DNA from 2 places in the Actinomadura sp. 21ATH genome. Region 2 is predicted to be linked to the other one. Evidence: riboswitches for the same ligand, from Rfam matches in the RefSeq annotation. Region 2 holds a riboswitch; the other holds the start of a gene.
What was found. A riboswitch is a leader RNA that binds a small molecule or an ion and turns the genes downstream of it on or off. The one in region 2 is predicted to bind cyclic di-AMP.

Region 1 (7,825 bases), 350 kb from region 2:
CAGCTCCACCTCGCCGCGCAGCCGGGCGCCGGCGGGGATCCGGCCGAGCGGGTTGGCGACCAGGCCGGACAGCCGCGCGCGGCGGCCGGCGCGGCGCAGCGCGACCGCGGTGGTCGCGGGCCGCAGCTCGGTCAGCGGGCGGGCGTGGATGCCGAGCGCGGTGACGTCGAGGATCTCCCGGCCCTGGCCGTCCCGCAGGTGCCGCTCCCCCCAGTAGACGCGGCCCTCCCGCTCCACCAGCTCGGCGCGCAGCTCCGGGATCTTCTTGCGGGCGAACTCGGCGGCGGCGATCGCGCCCTCAAGATCGCCGCGGCCGACCATGTACGCGGCGATGGCGGGCAGCCGGTTGGAGGCCGCCAGTGCCCCCGGGTCCAGGTCGGCGACGTACGGCCGGGCCAGCTCCAGGAACCGCCGCCGGTAGTCCTCGTCGCGGGATCGCAGGTCGTAGAGGTAGAGGAGCAGGTCGTGGTTGACGAACTTGGCGTCCTTGGCCGCCTTGAGGTCCGCCGCCCCGTGCGCCCGGAACACCCGGTCGATGCGGCGGTGGACCTCCAGCCGGTCGGCGAGGTTGCGCAGCTCCCGGCGGCGGTTGGAGATCGACGGCCGGTCGGCGCGCGCCTCCACGTACCAGGTGTAGACGCGGTGCGGGACGACCGCGATCCGGTCCGCGGCCAGGTACGCCTCGGCCGAGAACAGCAGGTCCTCGTAGTGCAGGTCCTCGACGAAGCGGAGCCCGCGGTCCAGCAGGAAGTCCCGCCGGTAGCACTTGTTGGTCGAGAGCGTGTCGTAGAGCAGGTCGGGATGGTCCAGGACGGAGTCGTGGACGGCCCGGCGCCGGTAGAGCCGCGGGTACCAGGGCGTCTCGCGGGCCTTCGGGCCCAGGTGGGAGCGGACGCACAGGCCCGAGACCAGGTCGGCGCCGGTCTCCTCGGCGGCGGCGACCATGGTGAGGCAGGCGTGCCGGTCCAGGACGTCGTCGCTGTCGAGGAACATCACCCGGTCCCCGCGGGCCAGCTCCACGCCGGTGTTGCGGGGGCGGCCGCAGCCGCCGGAGTTCTCCGGCAGGTGGACGGCCCGGACCCGGCCCGGGTGCGCCGCCGCGAACCGGTCGGCGGCCTCGCCCGTCCCGTCGGTGCTGGCGTCGTCGACGATCACCACCTCGACGCCGCCGAGCGTCTGGCCGAGGGCCGAGCGGACGGCGCGCGGCAGCCGTCCGGCGTCGTTGTAGGCGATCACGACGACACTGACGTCCGGCCGGACCCGCATCCCATCCCCTTTCGCACGCTCCGGGACAGTGATTTCCAGCCAGGTCCATCACCGGGTCGACTCGGGATCAAGCGGACGTCAATATTCACGGATTCTCGCGTTCTGTCCCGGAAAGCTCGGGCGGCCGGTGAACGCGCCGAGGGCGCCCGCACCAGGTGCGGACGCCCTCGGACCAGGGGTTTTCCGGAGTGGCTCAGCGTTTCCGGAGCGGCTCGGTTGCCGGAGAGGCTCAGCTCTTCCGGTAGTCGGGGTAGCCGTAGCCGACGATCTGCGACTTCTGCCGCGTCTTCTCCTTCACGGCGTTGCCGGTGTTGCCCTCGACGGTGTCGACGGTGCCGTCGCCGTTGTCCTTGACGACCAGGCCGACGTGCTCGATCGAGTTGATGCCGCCGCCGTTCCAGGAGAAGAACACCACGGAGCCGGGCTTGGCCTCCTGGCCCCAGCGGCCGGTCTTCTTGAACCACTTGGCGTGCTCGACGGTGTAGGCGTCCCAGCCCATGTTCTTGACGCCGGTCTGCGCGCCGACCCAGGACACGAACATGTTGCACCAGGAGGCGCCGTTGTAGCTGGAGACGTTGCCGCCGTCGCGCGCGGCGGTCAGCTTGGCGTTGTCGGTGCCCACGTACCAGTCGTGGAACTTGGTCTGGCCGCCCTTGCCCTCGGTGATCCCGACCTGCTTCTTGGCGAGGGCGATCACGTCCCGGGCGGTGGCGGACCCGGCGTTGGCGGTGGCCTTCTTGGCCGAGCCGGCCTTCTTCTGGGCGTCGGCGGCCTTGCCGGCGACGGTCCCGGTGGCCTTCCGAGCCTGGCTGCTCACCTGCTCGGGCTGGACGGCGGTGTGGCCGCCCTTGCCGACGCCGGCGACGCCGGCGACGGTCTGGACCTCGGTGCCCGCGGCGCCGGTGGAGGCGGCCGCGCCGACGGCCGAGCCGAGGGCGAGCACGCCCAGGGCGGCGCCGCCGGCCACACCGGCCGCGGCCCGGCCGCGCAGGGCGAGGGTCTGGGTGGTCAGCTCGCTCGCGCGGTCACGAAGGTCGGCGAGCAGAGCGGGAGAGATACGGAACGACACAGCAGGGGTCTCCTGATTTCTTCCATGGCCGCCTACCGGGTTAGCTGTCGGATTCGGACGTGGAAGTCGCCCTACGGTGCGCGCGGAGGCGCACCGATTCACCCCAGATGGTTGGGTCCCCGGCTCCAGGCGCCGTCTTCGGCGCGGAACGGACTCGGCGGTCCGGCGGCCGTCAGGGGCCACCGGCACTGCGATCAGATGGATGGACGGTTCGCGCGGGTTCTATGGTCCGCACACGCGACCGCGGTCGGCGGGATCCGGCCCGGTCGGCTCGGCCCGCCTACCAATGGCGACGCATGGGGTGCATCGCCCAGAGGTGGTCAGAAGGTATCAAACTTCTAGCTCGTGGCAAATCCGGTGCAAAGCACGCGGACACAGGTTCAAAACCACATGACCCCCGCATCTCTTCCCGACATCGGGGAACGATTCGGACTCTCGTGTCGGATCGACCCGTACGCACCGGGAGGGAACGCGGCGATGCTGCCGGATCTGGGGTTGTTGGCGATCACTCTGCTGGGCCTCGCGGGGCTGGCCGTACTGGCCCTCGCGCTCTGCGTGGCCGGGGGCCTGCGGCTGGCCCGCACCCTCGCCGAACGGGTCCCCGTACGGGCCGAAGGGGCCCCGCTCCCGGTGCGCCGCCCGGCGGCCCGGAAGTAGCGTCGGCGAGCGGCCCAATCGGCGGCACCAGGCCCGCTTCACCCGCCTCACCTGCGCCTTCGGCGCCGGTCCAGCGACAAAGGCCACACCAAGGCCGGGTCACGAACGCTCTGAGACCCGCCTCACACCCGCGCGCCCGGGAAAGCGGCGCGTCAGGTCGCGGCGGCGGGCTCGGCGCCGGCGCTCGCGCCCGCGGCGGCCGGGCCCGAGCCCGCGATGGCGCCGGCCAGGACGAGCCGCCCGGCGGTGGTCACCATGGCGACGACCTCGTCCACCGGGGTCCGCAGCGAGGTCAGGCTGACCAGGGCGGCCAGCAGCACATGGCCGATCACGATCTCGACCTGGTCCCGCTCCGGCACCGGGTCGCCGATCGCGGCGGCCAGCCGGTCGCGGAGGGTCATGAACAGCACCAGCCGGTCGTCCTCGACCGACGAGTCCTCGGACGTCACGGCCTGGACGATCGCCGACGTGAGCGGGATCTCCTCGGCCCCGACCCGGATGATCCGCTCCAGCAGCGCGGTGAGCCGCTCGATCGGGGTGTCGCCGACCGCGAGGGCCTCGACGTCGTCGGTGACCTGGTGCACCCAGGCGCCCGCCACCTCGGTGATCAGGTGGTCCTTGGTGGCGAAGTAGCGGTAGACCGTGGCCCTCGCCACACCCGCGCGGTCGGCCACGTCGTGCATGGTCACGGCCGGGTAGCCGCCCTCCAGCGCCAGCAGCCGGGCGGCCTCGACCAGCCGTTCCCGGCGGGCCTGCTGCTCCTTGCTCAGCGTCCGGGTCACGGTGAACCGCGCATCGCCGCTCAACGCGCCTCCTTCGGGGGTGACCGATCGGGTGACGGACGCCATCTTCTCGCACATCCGTTCCCCTCGCGCGCCGGGCTCGGGCGTGCGGGCGCGCGGGGTCTTGTCCGGCCCGCCGCCCGCGGGCGAGGATGCATCGGGTAGATCATTCTTCGCCCTATCGCTTGCTTGGTTCGTGACGTTAGTCTAGACACCAGTCTCCGATCGGAGCCGCCGATGGACCTGCACGAGGCCCTCTACACCACCCGCGCGATGCGCCGGGTCCGCCCCGACCCGGTGCCGCTGGAGGTCCAGCGCCGCATCATGGACGCCGCCGTGCGGGCGCCCAGCGGCGGGAACGCCCAGGACTGGCGGTTCCTGCTGGTGGACGACCCCGAGGTGAAGGGCCGGATCGGGCCGCTCTACCGCGACTCCATCGACCAGCTCTGGAAGACCGTCTACAAGGACCGGCTGGACGCCGCCAACGCCGACCCCGACGACCCGGGCAGCGCCCAGATGCTGCGCGTCCAGCGGTCGGCGCAGTGGCTCGCCGACCACTTCGAGGAAGTACCGCTGTTCCTCTTCGCCTTCACCCGGTTCGACCCGAACGGCGGCTCGATCTTCCCCGCCGTCTGGAGCGCGCAGCTGGCCGCGCGGGCCGAGGGCGTCGGCAGCTCCCTCACCTCCGTCCTGGGCTTCTTCCACCCGGACGAGACGTACGACATCCTCGGCGTCCCCAAGGACGAGCACTGGACCATGGCCTGTTGCGTCTCCTTCGGCTACCCCACCGGCCGGTGGGGCGTGGCCGCCCGCCGCCCCGCGCACGAGGTCACCCACCGCAACGCGTGGGGCGCCCCGGCCGGATTCGAGACCCCCGAACCACTCTGGAGCCCCGAATGACGCTCGAAGGCACGTCCGCGCTGGTCACCGGCGGCGGCAGCGGGATCGGCCTGGCCTGCGCCCGGCGGCTGGCGGCCGACGGCGCCGCCGTGACCATCTGCGGCCGTACGGCCGAGCGGCTGGAGGCCGCCGCCAAGGAGATCGGCTGCGGGTGGGCGGTGGCGGACGTCACCGACGAGGAGCAGATCGCCGCGGCGCTCCGTACCGCCGCCGGGGCCGGGCCGCTGCGCGCCGTGGTCCACTCCGCCGGCGGCACCAGCTCGATCGGCCCGGTCCCCCAGCTCGACACCGCCGCCTGGCGGGACACGATGGACCTGAACGCGACCGGCACCATGCTCACCCTCAAGCACGCGGTGCGGCACATGTCCCGTACCGGCGGCGGCGCGTTCGTGGCGATCTCGTCGATCGCCTCGTCCAACACGCACCGCTGGTTCGGCGCGTACGGGGTGTCCAAGGCGGCGGTCGACCACCTGGTGAAGCTGGCCGCCGACGAGCTGGGCGGGATCGGGATCCGGGTGAACGGGATCCGCCCCGGCCTGGTGCGCACCGAGCTGGTCGCCGGGTTCACCGAGCCGGGCCCGGTCCTGGACGACTACCTGGCGTGCATGCCGCTGGAACGGGTCGGCGAGCCGGAGGACATCGCCGAGGCGGCGCGGTTCCTGGTGGGGCCCGAGTCGTCCTGGATCACCGGCCAGGTCATCAACGTGGACGGCGGCCACCATCTGCGCCGCGGGCCCGATTTCCGGGCCGCGTTCGAGCCGATGTTCGGCGCCGACGCGCTCAGAGGTGTCAGCACGGAGGAGTGAGGCGATGCGCACGACCGTGGACCTGCTGGACGGCGAGATGTACGCGGGCGACCCCTGGCGGGTGTACGCCGAGCTGCGGGCCGAGGCGCCCGTCTACCACGACGAGGCGAACGGGCTGTGGGGGATCGCGCGGCACGCGGACGTCTTCGCGATCGAGCGCGACCCGAAGCTGTGGACGAGTTCCGGCGGCTACCGGCCGCAGCTGCGGCCGGCCGACCCGTCCATGATCGGGATGGACGATCCGGAGCACGCGGTGCGGCGCCGCATGGTCTACCGGTGGTTCACGCCGCGCAGCGTCGCGAGGTACGCCGACCGGATCAGGGCGACCGCGGTCGACTGCATCGACACGGCGCTGGACGCCGGGACGGTCGACGCCGTCCCGGCCCTGGCCGCGCCCCTGCCGGCCCGCGTGATCGGCTGGCTGCTGGGCTTCCCCGAGGACCAGGTGGACCGGCTCGTGCACTGGTCGGCGACCGCCGTGCTCGCGGGCGGCGGGCTGCGCTACGTCACCCAGGAGTCCACCGAGGCCGCCGCGGAGTTCGCCATCGCCGCGCTGGAGGTGGCCAAGGACCGCCGCGCCTGCCCGGCCGAGGACCTGATGTCGATCTGGGCCAACGCCGGCCCGGACGACCCCGTCTACGACGACGAGCACCTCGCCCACGAGGCGCTCCTGCTGCTGGTCGGCGGGGCGGAGACCACCCGCACGGTGATCGCCACCGCGATCGACGCGCTGATCGCGCACCCGGACCAGTGGCGGCGGCTCCGCGAGGATCCCGGGTTGATCCCGGGCGCGGTCGAGGAGTTCGTGCGCTGGACGACGCCGATCCTCAACATGTGCCGGGTCGCGAGCGCCGACACCGAGGTGCGGGGCGTGCCGATCCCGGCGGGCGGCCAGGTCCTGCTGATGTACGGCTCCGCCAACCGGGACGAGGAGGTGTTCGACGACCCGGACGCGTTCGACGTCGCCCGCCGTACCGGCGACCACATCGCGTTCGGCCTCGGCCCGCACTTCTGCCTCGGCGCCTCGCTCGCCCGGCTGGAGCTGCAGATCTTCTTCGAGGAGTTCGTCGCCCGCGTCGGCACCGCCGGGCGCGCCGACGCCGAGGGCCCGCGGATCCTCCGGAACGCCTTCGTCCGCGGGGTGACGGAGTTCCCGATCACCCTCACCCCGCGCAACTAGCCCTCAGGCGGCGCCCAGCGCGCTGCGCCTGGACGCCCATTTCAGCGGCTGACCGGCTCCGGACGGGGGTGAACCTTCCGGCTCCGGCGGGCGTCCGCGCACGGCTCTCTCCCCGCGCCCCCACCTGCGGCGATCCGGCCGAACCGGACGGGCCGCCGGCGCCCGCGCCGAAACGGCGTACAGCGTTTGCAGGATCCGGTCCGGCGCCCGACCGGCCATCGTCGTAGCCATGCAGCAGCCCATCCGCGTCCTGATCGTCGACGACCACGCCCTGTTCGCCGAGGCCCTGTCGGCCCGGCTCGGCCGCGAGCCCGACCTGGTCGTCCTGCCGGTCGCCGCCGACGCCCGGCGCGCCCTGGCGCTGGCGGCCACCGAGCGGCCGCACGTCGTGGTGCTGGACGTCGCGCTCGGCCCGGAGAACGGCCTGGACGTGCTCGACCGGCTGCGCGAGCGGCATCCGGACGTGCGGGTGGTGATCCTGTCGGCGCTGAGCGACGTGGACGCGATCGTCCTCGCGGTCCGGCGCGGCGCGATCGGCTGGCTGTCCAAGACCGAGAGCGCCGACCTGGTCGCCCGGGTGATCCGCGGCGCCGCCCGCCGCGGCGGCTGGCTGCCCCCCGACGTCCTGGGCGAGGTCCTGCGCCGCCTGCGGGCCGGCGCCCCCGAACCGGGCGGCGGCGGCCGCCTGCTGGCCGAGCTGACGCCGCGCGAGCGCGAGGTCCTCCAGTGCATGGTGGACGGCCTCAACCGCGCGGAGATCGCCGGCCGCCTCGGCCTGTCGGCCAACACCGTCCGCACCCACACCCAGAACCTGCTGGCCAAGCTGGACATGCACTCGGCCCTGGAGGCCATCACCCTCGCCATGCGCGAAGGCATGCGCCCCGACCCGGACCGCAACCCGCCCGGCTAGCCGCCCCGGGGGAAGAGGGGGCGAAGCCCCCGGCAGGGGATGCGGGGGACGGAATCCATTTCAGGCCGACGTCCAGCCGCTGCTGGACCGGGCCGGCGCCGCCTCGCCGATCCCGCGCGGCTCGATCGGCCGGACGACCGGGGAGAGCACCGAGTCGCGCAGCACGGTGCTCGCGAGTTCCGGATGATCGAGGAGCAGACCCATCCCTGGGGCATCGGCGCGGGCCACACCGAGCCCGCGATGCGGGAGAACCAG
Region 2 (7,825 bases):
GGCGTGAAGATCGAAAAGGGCAAGGAGCAGCCCGGTGACCTGGTCTTCTTCAACTCGGGTCCGGGGACGTCCGCCAACAATCCCGGCCATGTCGGCATGGTGATCAGCGAGGGCAAGATGATCGTGGCGAGCTGCTCGACCTGCACGCCGAACATCGGCGTCAAGTCGTACAAGCGCTCGGACTGGATCGGCACGACCCGCCCGCTGGCCCGCCCGGAGATGAAGCGCCGGGTCGCCGAGCTGGCCGCCCAGCCGCAGCAGGACTGACCGGCCGGACGGCCGCGCCGGCGGCCCGGCCGCGCCGGCCGTCCGGCGGCTCAGCAGGCGAAGTCGATGTCGGAGAAGCTCTCGTAGTGGTCGTCGGTGTAGTACATGCCGTCGTGCCCCTGGTCGCCCGAGGTGACGATGCGGCGGGCGCCGCGGTGGTCGGTGCCGGGCGTCTCGACCGTGTACTCGCGGTAGAAGCCGGCGGGCTCGTCCGGGAGGAGGCCCTCGCGGTTGTGGAAGACGGTGCCGTCCTGGGGATAGGGGTACGGGCCGCCCCGGTCGATGAGGCGGACGGTGGTGCCGGCCTCGGGCGGCAGGTCGGTCGCGCAGATCGGCGGGACGTCGGCGGCGATGACGGCCGCGAGCGCGGGCGGCCCGGCGAGCGGCCGGTCGCCGGTGCCGGGCGGGCCGGCGGGGACGAGGAAGGCGGCGGCGACGAACGGGAGCAGGAGCGGCAGCAGATGGCGGGGGAACCTCATGTGACCGAGTGTGCGGGCGCGACCCCGGAACCGGTCAAGGCGGGCGCGGCGGTTTCAGGGGAAGTTGCCGTCCGCGTTACCCGCGCTTCGGCGCCCACGGCCCGGATCAATTCGGTCGACAACGCGGCGCCGCGTGGCATGCTGGCCGCGTGGAGCCCGCGACGACGATCTCGATCGACGACGAACTGCTGATGTTCCTGCCCTCGGCGCGCCGCCGGGCGCGGCAGGAGGTGGCGCACGACGGTACCTCGACGCTGGGGCACATCGTGGAGTCCCTGGGCGTGCCGCTGCCGGAGGCCGGGCGGCTGCTGGTGGACGGTGTCCCGGTCGAGCCCGGGCACCTGCCGGCCGCGGGCGAGGAGGTACGGGTCGAGGCCGTGTCCCGGCCGCAGCACGTACCGCTGGAGCCCGGCCAGACCGCGCCGCGGTTCCTGCTGGACGTCCACCTGGGCACGCTGGCGCGCCGGATGCGGCTGCTCGGCCTGGACACGGCGTACCACAACGACATGGACGACCCCGCGCTGGTCGTCCAGGCGAACGCGGAGCGCCGGGTGCTGCTGACGCAGGACCGCGGGCTGCTGCGGCGCCGGGCGCTGTGGTTCGGCGCGTACGCGCGCGGCTCGCGCCCCGACGACCAGCTGCGCGACCTGCTGGAGCGCTTCGCGCCCGAGCTGTCGCCGTGGACCCGCTGCACCGCCTGCAACGGCGTGCTGGCCGCGGTGGACAAGGAGGAGGTCGAGCGGCAGCTGGCCGACGGCACCCGCCGCAGCTACGACGTGTACGGGCGCTGCACCGACTGCGGCCAGGTCTACTGGCGCGGCGCGCACGGCGGCCATCTGGAGCGGATCGTCGAGGACGCGACGGCCGTGGTGGCGGCGGCGCGGGCGGCCGGCTCTGCGCCCGGTTCCGCGCCCGGCCCGGCCGCCGGATCGGCGCGCAGCGCGGCCTCCTGAGACGCCCGGCCCGCCCGTCCGGCATGATGCCGGGCAGAGAGGGGCTGGTCACGATCAACGTAGTGGTGGGCGCGGCGATCATTTCCGGGGGACGGCTGCTGGCCGCGCAGCGGGCCGAGCCGCCGGCGCTGGCCGGCGGCTGGGAGTTTCCCGGCGGCAAGGTCGATCCCGGCGAGACGGACGAGGACGCCCTCGTCCGCGAGTGCCACGAGGAGCTGGGCGTCAAGATCGCCCTGGCCGAGCGGATCGGCGGCGACTGGCCGCTGGTCCTGGGCGGCGTGCTGCGGGTGTGGACCGCCGCGATCGTCGAGGGCGAGGCGCGCGCGCTGGAGCACCTCGCGCTGCGGTGGCTGGGCCCGGCGGAGCTGTACGACGTGGCGTGGCTCCCCGCGGACCTGCCCATCGTCGAGGCCGTACGGCCGCACCTGAGCGGCTGAGGCCGCGTACGGGCGGCCGGCTGCCGGCGGGGCGCGGGTGGACCGGCGGGCCCGCGCCGGCCCGCCGGCCGGTCTCAGGAGATCCGGTTGGCGCCCGCGTAGTCGGAGCGGTCCGACATCTTCGAGATCTTCACCACATCGCCGGTCTGCGGGGCGTGCAGGTACTTGCCGTCGCTGAGGTAGATCCCCATGTGGTGCAGGCTGGAGCCGAAGTAGACCAGGTCGCCGGACCGCAGCTCGCCCCTGCTCACCTTCCGGCCCTCGCCGTACAGGGCGCCGGTGTAGTGGGGGAGGCCGGGCTTGCCGACCTTCCCGTACGCCCAGACCACCAGGCCGGAGCAGTCGAAGCTGTTCGGTCCCGCGGCGGCCCACACGTACGGGCTGCCGATCTTGGTGAGCGCCTTGCGGGCCATCTTGGCGGGCAGGTCGGAGCCCTTCACGGTGGCCTTGAGCCCGGTCTTGGGGTCCCTGACCCGGGTGGTGGTCAGCTTGTCCAGCTGCCTGACGACCTCGGCGACCTTGGAACGGGCCGTCTCGCGGGCCTGCGCGGCCTTGGTCGCGGCCTGCTGGACCTTGGCGGTCTCGGCCCTGGCGGCGTTCTGCGCCCGGGTGGCCTGGTCGATCTGCGCCTGGAGGCGGTTCACGGCGGCGGCGCGGCTCTGCGCCAGGTACGCGGAGGCCGACAGCCCGGAGGTGTCGGTGCCGGCGCCGTAGAACATGTCCGAGCCGCCCGCCATGTAGTTGGCGGCGGCGAGCCGGCCCAGCTCCTCGCGGGCGGGCGCGGCCTGCTGCTGGAGGCGCGCGGCGGTCTGGGCGGCGGTCCGCTCGGCCCGCTGCGCGGCCTTCAGGTCGACGCGGGTCTTGTTGTACGCCTCGGTCAGCCTCTCGGCCTCGGTGTTCAGCGCGTCCAGGCGCTTGCGCAGCTCGCTCTCGGACGGCTTGGGCTGCGCGGCGGGGGTGGCAGCGGCCCGTACGGCCGGGGGCGCGAGCGTGGGCGCGGCCGCCGGGTGCACGGCGGCCTCCGCGGCGATCGGGGTCAGCGCGCCGAACGCGACGATCGAGGCAGCGGTGAGGGAGGGCACGGCGAAGCCGCGCCGTTCGCGAGCCGGTGACAAACCGGTGAACTCCTCTCCTTGGCCGCCTACCGGGTTAGCTGACGGGTTCGGGCCAGGAGTCGCCCTACGGCGCGCGGGAGTGCGCGCCGATTCACCCCAGGGGGCCTGGGTCCCCGGTTCCCCCGAGGGGGATTCGGCGGTGTCCGGCCGTCGTCCCGGGGGGCGGGACTCGGAACGACCGGATTACGGGAGAGTACAAAGTCCGGGCAAAGTTGGCCAAATAGCAAGATGTGCGGCGCTCGGGAAGACGGGAGCGGGCCGTCGACGTTGTACGGCCAGTAGAATCGAAAGAGTCGCAGTCTGCGGCGGAACCCCACACTCTCACCCAAGGCGAGACCGCATGCCCATCTCCACGCGTGACGACCTCCGGAACGTCGCGATCGTCGCCCACGTCGACCACGGGAAGACGACGCTGGTCGACGCCATGCTCTGGCAGTCCGGGGCGTTCCGCGACAACCAGGACGTGGACGACCGCGTCATGGACTCCGGCGACCTGGAGCGTGAGAAGGGCATCACGATCCTGGCCAAGAACACCGCCGTCCGGCACGCCGGGATGACGATCAACATCATCGACACGCCCGGCCACGCCGACTTCGGCGGCGAGGTCGAGCGCGGCCTGTCCATGGTCGACGGCGTCGTGCTCCTGGTGGACGCCAGCGAGGGCCCGCTCCCGCAGACCCGGTTCGTGCTGCGCAAGGCGCTGGCCGCGAAGCTGCCGGTGATCCTCGTGGTCAACAAGACCGACCGGCCGGACGCCCGCATCGACGAGGTCGTCGACGAGACGTACGAGCTGTTCATGGACCTCGACGCCGAAGAGGACCAGATCGACTTCCCGATCGTCTACGCCTCCGGCCGGGCCGGCCGCGCGTCCCTCGCCAAGCCCGAGAACGGCGGGATGCCCGACAGCGAGGACCTCGAGCCGCTGTTCGACATCATCAAGCAGACGATCCCGGCCCCCTCGTACGACCCCGACGCCCCGCTCCAGGCGCACGTCACCAACCTGGACGCCTCCAGCTACCTCGGCCGGATCGCGCTCTGCCGGGTGCACTCGGGAGTCATCAAGAAGGGCCAGTCCGTCGCCTGGTGCAAGCGCGACGGCAGCGTCGAGCGCGTCCGGATCAGCGAGCTGATGATGACCGAGGCGCTCACCCGCAAGCCCGCCGACGAGGCCGGGCCCGGCGACATCATCGCGCTGGCCGGCATCGACGACATCATGATCGGCGAGACCCTCGCCGACCCCGACGACCCGCGCCCGCTGCCGCTGATCACGGTGGACGAGCCGGCGATCTCGATGACGATCGGCACCAACACCAGCCCGCTCGCCGGCCGCGAGAAGGGCACCAAGGTCACCGCCCGGCTGGTCAAGGACCGCCTGGACCGCGAGCTGATCGGCAACGTCTCGATCCGGGTGCTGCCCACCGAGCGTCCCGACGCCTGGGAGGTCCAGGGCCGCGGCGAGCTGGCGCTGGCCATCCTCGTCGAGAACATGCGCCGCGAGGGCTACGAGCTCACCGTCGGCAAGCCGCAGGTCGTCGCCCGCGAGATCGACGGCAAGAAGCACGAGCCCGTCGAGCGGCTCACCGTCGACCTCCCCGAGGAGCACCTCGGCGCGGTCACGCAGCTCATGGCCGTCCGCAAGGGCCGCATGGAGCACATGACCAACCACGGCACCGGCTGGATCCGGATGGAGTTCCTGGTCCCCGCCCGCGGCCTGATCGGCTTCCGCACCGAGTTCCTCACCGAGACCCGCGGCACCGGGATGGCGCACCACGTCTTCGAGGGCTACGAGCCCTGGTTCGGCGAGCTGCGCACCCGCCCGTCCGGGTCCCTGGTCGCCGACCGCACCGGCGCCGCCACCGCGTACGCGATCACCAACCTCCAGGAGCGCGGGACCTTCTTCGTCGGCCCCACCACGCAGGTGTACGAGGGCATGATCGTCGGCGAGAACTCGCGCTCCGACGACATGGACGTCAACATCTGCAAGGAGAAGCAGAAGACCAACATCCGCTCCTCCACGGCCGAGAGCACCGAGACCCTCACCCCGCCCCGCCTGCTCACCCTTGAGGAGGCCCTGGAGTTCGTCCGCGAGGACGAGTGCGTCGAGGTCACCCCGACCGCCGTACGGCTCCGCAAGGTCGTCCTGGACGCCAAGGAGCGCGAGCGCACCCGCGCCCGCGCCAAGCGCGCGAGCTGACGCCCTGGAAAGCCCGAGGGCCGCTCCGTCGTACGGAGCGGCCCTCGGGCTTTCTGCGGTGCTGCCGCTTACTTCAGCTGGACGGTGCCGGTCACGTCGGCGGCCAGGCGGAGCTGGTCGCCGTCGCGGAGGGGGGCCTCGACGCCGCGCGGGAGGCGCTCGCCGTTGACGAAGGTGCCGTTGGTGGAGCCCTCGTCGCGGACCCAGGCCGTCCCGGACGGGTCGAGCCAGACGGTCGAGTGGCGCCGCGACACGTTGTCGTACTGCGTGAACGTGGCCGCCACCGGCGACTGGCCCGCGTCCCGGCCCAGGACCAGGTGCTGGCCGACCGAGACCTTGAGCTCGCCCGTGGGGAACAGGACCCGCAGCACCGGCGTGCCCTGCTGCGGCAGCGGCCGCAGGCAGGAGTCGCACTGCGCGGCGCTCGGGTTGCTCAGCACGGCCTCGCAGTAGGGGCACATCAGGCCCGTGCTGTCGGGACCCGGACGGTGCTGCCCTTGCTGGTCCTGCGGGAGCAGGGTGGCCTCGCGGCCGTGCGGCGGGGGCTGGAGGCCCTGCTGGGGCGCCTGCCCGTACGGGTTGTCGGCCGGGCCGGGCTGCTGCGGCTGGCCGTACTGGCCGCCGCCCTGCGGCTGCCCCCACTGGTCCTGCTGCGGGGGAGCGCCCCACTGGTCCTGCTGGGGCTGGCCCTGATGCTGCTGGTGCTGCGGCGGCGGGGGCTGGTGCTGGTGCTGGCCGCCTCCGTGCTGCGGCTGCGGTGGCTGCTGCTGCGGCTGGCCCCACTGGTCCGGTGAGGGCGGCGGGGGAGCGCCCCACTGGTTCTGGTCCTGCTGGGGCTGGCCCTGCTGGCCCTGCTGGGGCGAGCCCCACGGGTCGTTCGGGACCGGCGGCTGCTGCTGCGGCTCGCCGTACTGGGGCTGCGGCTGGCCGTACTGGTCATGCTGGCCGCCGCCCTGCTGGTACTGGGGCGGGCCGGGCGGCTGGTGCGGGTTCTGCGCCGGGGGCTGCTGCTGGCCCTGCTGGCCGTACGGGGCGCCGAACTGGGCGTCGCCGCCACCGCCGCCGTACGGGTTGTCGCCCGGGCCGGGTTGCTGCGGCTGGCCGTACTGGCCGCCGCCCTGCTGGTGCTGGCCGCCCTGCTGCTGGTGGTGCTGGGGAGCCTGCTGGTGGCCGCCGTACGGGTCCTGCCCGTACTGGTCCTGCTGCCCGTAGGCGGGCTGCTGGTCCTGGCCGTAGGCGGGCTGCTGCCCGTAGCCCTGCTGGGGGCCGGGCGGGGGCGGAATCCGCGGTGGCTGCTGGTCGTCGTACGCCGGTCCCTGCCGGCGGCCGCCCCCGGCGCGCGCCAGATTGGCCCCGCAGCTCAGGCAGAGCAGATCGCCCTGCTGGAAGGGCTCGTCACAGACAGGGCAATTCAAGGTCGCCATGACACTTCCCCCGCTCGTACCCCGGCGCGCTCCAGCGTCGATGTGAGGTGATCCATGTCACCTCTCCGCGGGATCCCGATGTAGTACACCCGCCTTCCCTCCGGCCCTTCGTCCACGGACACCTGAACTCGGGGCCCTGCGTCCTGTTCTTCCTCAACCTGGTCGGCGCCGCTCAGGGCCCCGTATCTCGCCTGTCCCAGGGGGGACAGTGGTACGACGCGCTGGTTGGCCGACCCCCTCCAGAGTAGAGAGCCGCTCTGGGCGTGTCGCCCCCTCGGGTTGAGCCGATCGATGTACGGCCCCGTGATGACGGCGTCACACGACTCCAGGATCTCGCGCGCCTCCGGGGAACGCGAGAGCCGAGAGTAGACATATCCGCTGTAAACGAGAATGTCCAATGGAATCGTCTCATGGTGGGACTCGTCCCGCCACCTGCGGATACCGCGCACGAGCGCCGCCAGCGCCGCGGGCTGCTGGAACGGTTCACCGCCCGAGATCGTCACCCCCTCCACCGGCCCGGGCAGGCTCTTCAGCCACCCCAGCACCGTCTCCACCGGCACGTTCCTGGCCGGATCCGCGTCCCACGTGTCCCGCGAGAGGCAGCCCTTGCAATGGAGCGTGCAGCCCTGCGTCCAGATACCCGCGCGGACCCCGGGGCCGAGAGTGGTCACCGGATAGTGCGCCTTCGCCAGCAGCAGCCCGGTCACAGCAGGTCCAGATGGACGATGCTGCCCTCCCGCCGGATGCCGGACACGGTGATCCGCTCGTCGGGCACCAGCTCCCGGTCGAACAGCGCCCGGGCGAGGGGGTTCACGAAGTACGACTCCAGCGCCATCCCGATGCCCCGGCCGCCCTTGTCCAGCTCGGCCGTGCACCACTCGCGCAGCGTGTTCAGCGCGTCGCCCTTCACCGCCAGGATGAGCCGGTGCTCGTCGGTCACCCGCCGGCAGATGTTG

Region 1: linked by a shared signal. The riboswitch ahead of ACA361_RS03780 (CHAP domain-containing protein) and the one ahead of ACA361_RS02060 (NlpC/P60 family protein) in region 2 are both predicted to bind cyclic di-AMP.

Annotation. Positions count from the first base shown of each region.
Region 1 is NZ_JBGNUR010000001.1:767,355-775,179, forward strand. Features, by position in the region: gene ACA361_RS03775 (CDP-glycerol glycerophosphotransferase family protein) at 1-1,266, opposite strand, end outside; gene ACA361_RS03780 (CHAP domain-containing protein) at 1,496-2,335, opposite strand; cyclic di-AMP (ydaO/yuaA leader) riboswitch at 2,350-2,489, opposite strand; gene ACA361_RS03785 (hypothetical protein) at 2,813-2,992, shown strand; gene ACA361_RS03790 (TetR/AcrR family transcriptional regulator) at 3,145-3,798, opposite strand; gene ACA361_RS03795 (nitroreductase family protein) at 4,012-4,674, shown strand; gene ACA361_RS03800 (SDR family oxidoreductase) at 4,671-5,480, shown strand; gene ACA361_RS03805 (cytochrome P450) at 5,485-6,660, shown strand; gene ACA361_RS03810 (response regulator transcription factor) at 6,890-7,570, shown strand; gene ACA361_RS03815 (hypothetical protein) at 7,631-7,774, opposite strand.
Region 2 is NZ_JBGNUR010000001.1:419,252-427,076, reverse strand. Features, by position in the region: gene ACA361_RS02080 (NlpC/P60 family protein) at 1-267, shown strand, start outside; gene ACA361_RS02075 (ribonuclease domain-containing protein) at 318-746, opposite strand; gene ACA361_RS02070 (Mut7-C RNAse domain-containing protein) at 896-1,699, shown strand; gene ACA361_RS02065 ((deoxy)nucleoside triphosphate pyrophosphohydrolase) at 1,723-2,136, shown strand; gene ACA361_RS02060 (NlpC/P60 family protein) at 2,211-3,251, opposite strand; cyclic di-AMP (ydaO/yuaA leader) riboswitch at 3,259-3,400, opposite strand; gene typA (translational GTPase TypA) at 3,592-5,445, shown strand; gene ACA361_RS02050 (FHA domain-containing protein) at 5,514-5,906, opposite strand; gene ACA361_RS02045 (hypothetical protein) at 5,934-6,239, shown strand; gene ACA361_RS02040 (hypothetical protein) at 6,384-6,920, shown strand; gene ACA361_RS02035 (4Fe-4S single cluster domain-containing protein) at 6,857-7,540, opposite strand; gene ACA361_RS02030 (AAA family ATPase) at 7,573-7,825, opposite strand, start outside.